3 regions of the Cupriavidus sp. genome follow, and region 1 is predicted to be linked to each of the others. Evidence: predicted binding sites of a transcription regulator. Region 1 holds the regulator's gene; each other region holds the start of a gene.
The links. Region 1 encodes HrcA, which represses chaperone genes, less so after heat shock. Its sites were predicted from a motif close to TTAGCACTCNNNNNNNNNGAGTGCTAA; they were not measured.
Positions count from the first base shown of each region.

Region 2: groES (co-chaperone GroES) is a predicted target of HrcA. The motif match lies at 1,397-1,423, and genes of this name have one in related genera.
Region 3: rpoH (RNA polymerase sigma factor RpoH) is a predicted target of HrcA. The motif match lies at 1,257-1,283, and genes of this name have one in related genera.

Region 1 is NZ_DBHKYV010000035.1:77,583-80,781, reverse strand. Features, by position in the region: gene ACO550_RS30355 (NAD kinase) at 1-881, opposite strand, end outside; gene hrcA (heat-inducible transcriptional repressor HrcA) at 982-2,031, shown strand; gene hemH (ferrochelatase) at 2,128-3,199, shown strand, end outside.
Region 2 is NZ_DBHKYV010000008.1:117,689-120,887, forward strand. Features, by position in the region: gene groL (chaperonin GroEL) at 1-926, opposite strand, end outside; gene groES (co-chaperone GroES) at 1,015-1,305, opposite strand; gene ACO550_RS13715 (two-partner secretion domain-containing protein) at 1,503-3,199, opposite strand, start outside.
Region 3 is NZ_DBHKYV010000001.1:305,490-308,688, forward strand. Features, by position in the region: gene ybiB (DNA-binding protein YbiB) at 1-107, shown strand, start outside; gene ACO550_RS01405 (pirin family protein) at 127-999, opposite strand; gene rpoH (RNA polymerase sigma factor RpoH) at 1,353-2,288, shown strand; gene ACO550_RS01415 (SCO family protein) at 2,389-3,015, opposite strand; gene cyoE (heme o synthase) at 3,106-3,199, opposite strand, start outside.

The sequences.
Region 1 (3,199 bases):
TGCAGCTTCTTGCGTAGCGTGGCGTAGTAGTTGTAGCCCACCGGATGCAGCAGGTTGACGGTCTTGGCCGAACGCCGCACCACGATTCGGTCGCCCGGCAGCAGCGACGCCAGCGACTGCATGTCGAAGTTGACGCTGACATCGCGCGCACTGGCCACTTCGATCGTGACCTCGGCATCGTGCGGCAACACGATGGGCCGGTTCGACAGCGCATGGGCGGCAATCGGCACCAGTACCAGGCCCGACAGCGTCGGATGCAGGATCGGACCGCCCGCGGCCAGCGCGTAGGCGGTGGAGCCGGTCGGCGTGGACACGATCAGGCCGTCCGAGCGCTGGTTGTACATGAAATAGCCGTCGACGGAGACCGCCAGTTCGACCATGCCCGAGATGCCGGACCGGTTGACCACCACGTCATTGAATGCCAGCGCCGAGAAAATCACGGCTTCGTCGCGGATCACACGCGATTCGAGCAGCATGCGCGACTCGGCCTCATAGCGGCCGGCCAGCATTTCGGGCAGCGCGGTGGCGACGTCCTCCAGCGGGATATCGGTCATGAAGCCCAGCCGGCCATGGTTCACGCCGATCACGGGCACGTCGTGGCCGGCCAGCTGGCGCGCGAGCCCCAGCAAGGTGCCATCGCCGCCGAGCACCACCGCCACGTCGGCCTGCCGGCCGATCTCGTCGGGGGTCAGTACCGGATAGCCGGTCAGGCCCGTGGCCATCGCGGTCTCACGCTCGAACACCACATCCTGGCCGTTGCGGGAAATGCAGGACGCGATCTCTTCGAGCGGGCCTTCGATACCTGCGGTCGAGTACCGGCCCACCAGGGCGACGGTCTTGAACGGGGCGCGCAGGGCGCCTGGCTTGGAGGGGGCAGACATGGCGGGATTAGACCATACCGGCATGACCGTTGTCAGCTTTGGGTCATGCGCACACAACGTGACGCCAGAACCTTCCGGTTTTGATTAAAATCCCGACATCATGGACGAACGTTCGAAAACGCTTCTCAAGACCCTGATCGAGCGCTACATCGCCGAAGGGCAGCCCGTGGGCTCGCGGACCCTGTCAAAGTACTCGGGTCTGGACCTGTCGCCGGCGACCATCCGGAATGTGATGTCTGACCTCGAGGAAATGGGTTTCATCGCCAGCCCGCACACGTCGGCTGGCCGCATTCCCACGCCGCGCGGGTACCGGCTGTTCGTGGATTCGATGCTGACGGCACGCCCGCTGGAGGGCGCGTCCGGGCTGGCATCCGAGCTGGCCAACCTGACGGACCAGATCCAGGGCCAGATGGCCAACCAGCAACTCGGTCCGCAGCGCATGATCACGGCGGCCGCGCATACGCTCTCAAACCTTTCGCATTTTGCCGGCGTGGTAATGACCCCACGGCGCGCCCAGTCATTCCGGCAGGTGGAATTCATGCGGTTGTCAGACAAGCGCATCCTGCTGATCATCGTCAGCCCGGAAGGCGACGTCCAGAACCGCATCATCCAGACCGAGCTGTCGTACACGCCGGCCCAGCTGATCGAGGCCGCCAATTTCTTCAACGCGCACTATGCGGGCATGAGCTTCAACGCCGTGCGAGACCATCTGCGCGTGGAACTGCAGGCGCTGCGGCGTGACATGTCGGCGCTGATGCAGGCGGCCGTGGAGGCCGGCAGCAGTGCCATGGCCGAGGACAATGGCGAGCAGGTATTCATCTCCGGCGAGCGCAAGCTGCTGGAAGTGGAAGACCTGTCGTCGAGCATGGACAAGCTGCGCCGCCTGTTCGACGTCTTCGAGCACAAGACCAGCCTGTTGCAGCTGCTCGATGTGTCGAGCCACGCGCAGGGCGTGCAGATCTTCATCGGCGGCGAAAGCCAGCTCGTGCCGATCGAGGACATGGCCGTGATCACGGCGCCGTACGAGGTGGACGGCCAGATCGTCGGCACGCTCGGCGTCATTGGCCCGACCCGCATGGCCTACGAGCGCGTAATCCCGATCGTCGACATCACCGCGCGGCTGCTTTCCAGCGCGCTCAGCCAGAACTAGTGGCCCGGTCTGGCAGTCTTTCCCATACCGGCCAGATCCTCTGGCCGGCGACAACCCGGCTTTTGCCAGCGCCCCCGGCCTTGCAACGGAAACCCCATGACGTTTTCGCCTGAACCGGCATACCAGCACGGCCAGCCGCCGCGCACCGCAATCCTGCTGATCAATCTCGGCACGCCCGACGCCCCCACGCCCAAGGCGGTAGGACGTTACCTGAAGGCCTTCCTGTCGGACCCGCGTGTCGTGGAGATTCCGCGGCTCGCCTGGCTGCCGATCCTGTACGGGCTGATCCTGCCATTCCGCTCGCGTGCGTCGGCCCTCAAGTACGAGTCGATCTGGTTGCGCGAGGCGCATATGACCGGGTCACCGCTACTGGTCCATACCGAGCGCCAGGCGCACGCGCTGCAACTGCTGATGCAGAAACTTGGCCATGACGTGACCGTGGCGTGCGCAATGCGCTATGGCAACCCGTCGATCGAGTCGGTCATGGAGACGCTGCGCCGCCAGGGCACCGAACAGATCCTGCTGCTGCCGCTATATCCGCAGTTCTCGGGCACCACGACAGCCACCGCGTTCGACGAGGTGTTCCGCGTCATGTCGAACTGGCGCAACCAGCCCGAGATCCGGCTGGTCAAGCATTTCCACGATCATTCGTCCTATATTGCCGCGCTGGCCGCGCAGGTCCGCGGTTACTGGCTGCAGCACGGCATGCCGGACTTCGCGCGCGGCGACAAGCTGATTTTGTCGTTCCACGGCCTGCCGCGACGGTTGCTCGATCTCGGCGATCCCTATCATTGCGAATGCCTGAAGACGGGCCGTCTGCTTGGTGAAGCGCTGGACCTGCAGCTTGGGCAGTACCAGGTGACGTTTCAGTCTCGTTTTGGCAAGGCGGAATGGCTGCAGCCCTATACGGCACCCACGCTGGCCGAGTTGGGCAAGGTCGGCACCGGACGCGTCGATGTGTTCTGTCCCGGCTTTCCGGCGGATTGCATCGAAACGCTGGAAGAAATCGCCATGGAAGGCCAGACCGAGTTCCGCGTGGCGGGCGGCAAGGCGTTCCATTTCATTCCATGCATGAATGATTCCGAGGTATGGATTGCGGGCCTGGCCGACATTGCCCTGCAGCATCTGCAGGGTTGGCCACTGAAATTGCCGCATCCGCATGATCTGG
Region 2 (3,199 bases), on a different contig from region 1:
AGCGTCAGGCCGATTTCTTCGGCAATCACGGTACCGCCGGTCAGGATGGCGATATCTTCCAGCATGGCCTTGCGGCGGTCGCCGAAGCCCGGTGCCTTGACGGCGGCGGTCTTCAGGATGCCACGGATGTTGTTCACCACCAGCGTGGCCAGGGCTTCGCCTTCCACGTCTTCAGCGATGATCAGCAGCGGGCGGCCAGCCTTGGCAACTTGCTCCAGCACCGGCAGCAGGTCGCGAATGTTCGACACCTTCTTGTCGAACAGCAGCACGAACGGCTGGTCCAGGGCAACAACCTGCTTTTCCGGGTTGTTGATGAAGTACGGCGACAGGTAGCCGCGGTCGAACTGCATGCCTTCCACGACTTCCAGCTCGTCGGCCAGCGACTTGCCATCTTCCACGGTAATCACGCCTTCCTTGCCAACCTTGTCCATGGCTTCGGCAATGCGCTCGCCGATCGAGGCGTCGCTGTTGGCCGAGATGGCGCCAACCTGGGCGATTTCCTTGCTCGTGGTGGTCGGCTTGCTCAGCTTCTTCAGCTCTTCCACTGCCGAGGCCACGGCCTTGTCGATACCGCGCTTCAGGTCCATCGGGTTCATGCCGGCGGCGACGAACTTCATGCCCTCGCGCACGATCGACTGGGCCAGCACGGTTGCGGTGGTGGTACCGTCACCGGCGTTGTCGCTGGTCTTGGAAGCCACTTCCTTGACCATCTGCGCGCCCATGTTCTGGAGCTTGTCCTTCAGTTCGATTTCCTTGGCCACGGACACGCCGTCCTTGGTCACGGTCGGGCCGCCGAAGCTGCGCTCCAGCACCACGTTGCGGCCCTTCGGGCCCAGGGTCACCTTCACTGCATTGGCGAGAATGTTCACGCCTTCAACCATCTTGGCACGTGCGGCGTCGCCGAACACTACGTCTTTTGCTGCCATGTTCTGAATCTCCGGATCGGGATGGAGCGCCCCGCGCGAACGGCGGGACGATCAATAATTTGGTATGTCTGGTGAGACAGGCGTCGATTTACTTGTTGACGACAGCCATGATGTCTTCTTCGCGCATGACCAGCAGTTCCTGGCCATCCACCTTCACGCCCTGGCCGGCATACTTGCCGAACAGCACGCGGTCACCCACCTTGACGTCGAGGGCGATGTTGTTGCCCTTGTCATCCTTCTTGCCCGGGCCAATGGCGAGCACTTCGCCCTGATCTGGCTTCTCGGCTGCATTGTCGGGAATCACGATGCCGGACGCGGTCTTGGTTTCATTGTCCAGACGCTTCACGATCACACGGTCGTGCAGAGGACGCAGGTTCATACGGACTCCTAAATACAAAAAATGAGTTTTGGGTCACAAAATGGCCGTCTTTTGCGACGGCCATCAGGTTTTTGGTCAACCGCAGGGGCTGTTAGCACTCTCCCCCAGCGAGTGCTAATTATAGGGACGGGGTATTTCGATTTCAAGACGCGGACTTAATGGGGGTTTACCCGCGACGTCATCGGCACCGGCTGGCGTCAAGGATTCGGCCCCACCCCCTGGAATGACAGGCCATTGTTTGTGTTGTGCTGCCTCTTGCCGTTGAAGCCGGGTAAGCCGCTGGACGATCCAACCGCGCCAATGAACGGCGTAGCGGGTGTCACTGTTGGCCAGGGATCCCGCGTAGTCACAACGGAAGGATTCACCGACACCCCGCCAGCAGTTCCCGATGCCGGTTCCGGCGCAGGGGTACTGACTTCCATTGCCGGAGGCTGGACGACCGGCCTGGCAACGTCCACCGTGTCGCGAACCGGCGCCTGGACACCCGTCGGTGTCAGCGTCCCCTCGGCGCGCGTGCCGCCGGCTGCAATCGGGGTTGCCACCCCGCGCGTTGCCCTCGGAATCTCGGTAACCGGCGCGTGTAAAGGCGGCCTGTCGGAAACGGCCCTTCCATCCAACGGCGTGGCCGGGCTGGCATCGGCCCATGGCGTTTGCGAGCCGGCGTCCGCCCTTGCCGGCCCTGTGCCCGCATTTGCGTCAGGCGTATCCGGCCCAAAATGCGGCCCAGAACGCGGCCCAGAACGCGGCGTGGCCGGACTTTCGGCAGGTACTGCCCGCGCGGTCGGCGTCGGCATGTCATCCCGGATTTGCCGGAACGAGCCATCCGTGCCGCCATCGATCTCCGGCCTGGGGGTCTTGCTGCCCTTTACTTTTGAGGCGATATCGCTGACTCCGACCGTGAACGAGATCGAATTGCCCGAGGTGTGTTTGTCTACCAGGGATTCGGACATGCCCTCGGCGTCGGTATTCACTGTGCCGCTGACGCCCGCCGAATGGATTGACACACCGGCGATCGTGGCGTTCTGCATGGTCCTTGTGTCGATTTCATCCACCGTTTCGCCCCAGGCGTTGATCGTGCCAACACCCGCGCGGCTTAAACCACCACCGCCACCGCCATAACCGCCATCCTGGCTGACCGTATCCAGTACACCGGTTGCGTTCAACGAGCCACCAACATCGACACTGCCATCGCCCGATTCGGAAACCAGATAACCACCCTTGAGATTCAGGTCGCCAGTGGTATTGACCTGCAGTCCATCCTTCGCCGTGATCCCGGTCTGGGCTGCCGTCGTCCGCTCGTCACGATACTCACTGCCACCGCCCGCCTGCGCGGAGAATGTCGGGATCACACCATTGGTGCCCGCGGCAACACCCACGGACACGCCCCAGTTATTCCGGGAGCGATCAGAGTCCAACACGTCTTGCACGGACTCGACATTCAGGTTTCCTCCGGTCTTCACCGCGACACTGGCGCCCGTCACATGGGCGCCGGACAGCGTCGTGTCGGCACCGGAGGACAGGCTGACCGACCTTGCATGGAGCGTCGTGTTGGTGTGCTGCGTCTGCTTCATGCTGGAGTTTTCCCTGGACCCGCCAATATCGAGCGACGCGCCAACGCCTGAGCCAAAGGCAGATACCGATGCTCCTGCCGAAACCCCGAGCTTGAATGAACTGGAGGAAGTCTCCTCCGTCGCACCACGCTTCGCGGCATTCATGGAAAGATCGCCACCGGCCGACAACTCTGCTTCATCGGCCCCGAGCTTCATGCCGTTGAGTTCGATGTCGTTGCGGGCCGTCATGCGAATCTTGCCGGCTTCGACGCGGTTGATATTCTCGGACCAGCCAGTCGCTGTCGATGATGTTTTCGAGCTGTTGATGCCGACGGTCGCGGACG
Region 3 (3,199 bases), on a different contig from region 1:
TGCTCGATGGCACGGTGCCGCTGCCCGCGCCGATCGCAACCCAGATCGCCACCATCAAGGATTGCCTGAAGCAGGCCACCCGGGTGGCCTGGGCCAACCCGGTCTGAACTGCCGGCGGCGCACGCCCTAGCGCCGCGTCGGCAGCGGAATGCGCTCCGTTTCACCCGGCACATGGGGGAAACGGTCGTCCTGCCAGCGCTGGCTGGCTTCCTCGATGGCCTCCTTGCTGCTGGCTACGAAGTTCCAGAAGATGAAGCGGCGGCCATCGGTGGGATCTCCTCCCAGCAGCATCACGCGCGACGGCATGGTGGCCGTCAGGGTCACCGCCTCGCCCGGCGTGAGCACCACCAGGTGCTCGGCCGGCAGCGTCTCGCCATCGAGTTCCAGGTTGCCTTCGACCGGATACACGCCACGCTGGACATGCTCGGGCGGAATCACCAGGCTGGCGCCCGCCTCCATCTCAATGGCCACATAGAGTGTGCGGCTGTACACCCGGACCGGCGACTCTGCACCGAAGGCATCGCCAGCGATCACGGTCATCCGCACGCCGGGCAATTCCAGCTTGGGCAGGGTGGCGCCGGGATGGTGATGGAACGATGGCGGATCGTTCTCATGCGGCTTGGGCAGCGCCACCCAGGTCTGGATGCCGTGCAGGCGCGGCCCGGCCTGCCGCGCGGCGTCGGGCGAGCGCTCCGAGTGGGTAATGCCGGTGCCCGCGGTCATCCAGTTCACGTCGCCGGGACGAATCACCTGCTCGCTGCCCAGGCTGTCGCGGTGCATGATCTCGCCCTCGAACAGATAGGTCACCGTGGCCAGGCCGATATGCGGATGCGGGCGCACATCCATGCCCTGCCCCGGCGCCATTTCCACCGGACCCATGTGATCGAAGAAGATGAACGGCCCGACCGTCTGGGTTGTGGCGGCAGGCAGCAGGCGGCGTACTGTGAACTCGCCGATATCCCGCACGTGCGGCTTCAGCAAGTGTTCGATAGCAGACATGAAAGACACTCCGGGAGATGGTGCAATGCGGCTGAAAAACAACTTCAGTGTAGCGAATCCTGCAATTCATCATCCCAATTTCGTGATGGATTCGTGTGAAACCGATTGACTCCGCGCCCCTCTAATCTTTCTGTTGACCGCGCGCGACCCGCCAGCCCTTGTGGCGTGGGAGCTAGGCGGAATCAACGGTGCCGGATCAGACTATTCAAAAATAGATTCTGATGAGTTGGAACTATCAACCCTATAGGTCTTCTAACTTAGCACTCGTCCGGTTCGAGTGCTAATATGCGTTGCAGTGCGGTGTCCTGTCAGGACACACCGGCAACCCACCGCCGGATGCGAAAGGAGTCATAGTGAACGCAGTCCTGTCTGCCGATCAAACCCAAGTTTCCCGCCGTCTGCCGACGGCGCCCCAGAACGCTGCCGCGAACAGTTTCGCGCTGACGTTTCCTGGCACGCTGGGCAATCTGGAAAGCTATATCCAGGCGGTCCACCGTATCCCGATGCTCACCCCCGAGGAAGAGCAGCGGCTGGCGCGCGACCTGCGCGATACCGATTCCGTCGATGCCGCGCGTCGCATGGTGCTGTCCCACCTGCGCCTGGTGGTGTCGATTGCCCGCCAGTACCTGGGCTATGGCCTGCCGCATGCAGACCTGATCCAGGAGGGCAATATCGGCCTGATGAAGGCCGTGAAGCGCTTCGACCCGGATCAGGGTGTGCGGCTGGTGTCGTACGCAATGCACTGGATCAAGGCTGAAATCCACGAATACGTGCTGAAGAACTGGCGCATGGTCAAGGTGGCTACCACCAAGGCCCAGCGCAAGCTGTTCTTCAACCTGCGCAGCCACAAGCAGGGTTCGCATGCCTTCACCCCGGAGCAGATCGAAGCCGTTGCGCGCGAGCTCAACGTCAAGCCCGAGGAAGTGATGGAAATGGAAACCCGCATGTCGGGTGGCGACATGGCGCTGGAAGGACAGGTCGACGATGGCGAGGAAGAGTTCGCCCCGATCGCCTACCTGGCTGACAACCATAACGAGCCTACCAAGGTACTCGAGGCCAAGCGCCAGGACCGTCTGCAGGTCGAAGGCCTGGAAGAGGCCCTGACGAAGCTCGACCCGCGTAGCCGCCGCATCATCGAGGCGCGCTGGCTCGATGTGAACGACGACGGCTCGGGTGGTTCCACGCTGCATGAGCTGGCCGACGAGTTTGGTGTTTCCGCCGAGCGGATCCGCCAGATCGAGACCGCCGCGATGAAGAAGATGAAAGGTGCGCTGGCGGCATTCGCCTGATCCACGCACACTCGCAGTCATGCAAAAGGCCGGTCCACTGGACCGGCCTTTTTGTTTGCCCGGGCGATTAGGCGATTGGGCGATTGGCGTTGCCGGAGTATCAGGACATCAGCGCCTTCAGGTCATGCGCGATCGGTTCCGGCCCCTGGCCGTGCCGGATGAACAGGCGCAGCTGGCCTTTGCCATCGAACACATAGCTGCCGGCGGAGTGATCCATCGTGTAGTTGTTCGGCGACGAGCCGGGCACCTTGGCGTAGTAGACCTTGAAGTCCTTGGTCACCTGCTTGAGCGCGGCCTCGTCGGCCGGGCGCAGGCCCAGGAAACGCGCATCGAACGCCGGTACGTACTGGGCCATCAGCGCCGCGGTGTCACGCTCCGGATCCACCGTGACGAACAGCACCTGCACCTTGTCGGCATCGGGGCCCAGCTGCTCCATGACCTGCTTGAGCTCGACCATCGTGGTCGGGCAGACATCGGGGCAATGGGTATAGCCGAAGAACATCAGCACCACCTTGCCCTTGAAATCGCCGAGCGTGCGGGTCTTGCCCGCGGGATCTTGCAGCGCGAAGTCCTTGCCGAATTCGGTGGCACCCGAGATATCGACGTTCTTGAACGACGGTTTCGGCTGGCCGCAGGCCGCCAGCAGGGCCGTACACAGTGCGAGCAGGCAGAGGCGACGCAATGGGGTCAGAAGCGGGGCCAGGAAGCCTTGGGCGAGATTCGGCATACGCGAAGTGACGGATTGGGAGGTAGGCCCGAAAGTATCGCCGATCACGTCGAAGGTGGCTTCCGGGCGCGGCAAGATGCCGCAGGCGTATCAGACCTGCGGCACGAACTTGAAGTAGTGGTCGACCAGCAGCGCGGCAAACAGCAGCGACAGGTACAGGATCGAATAGCGGAAGGTCCGCTGG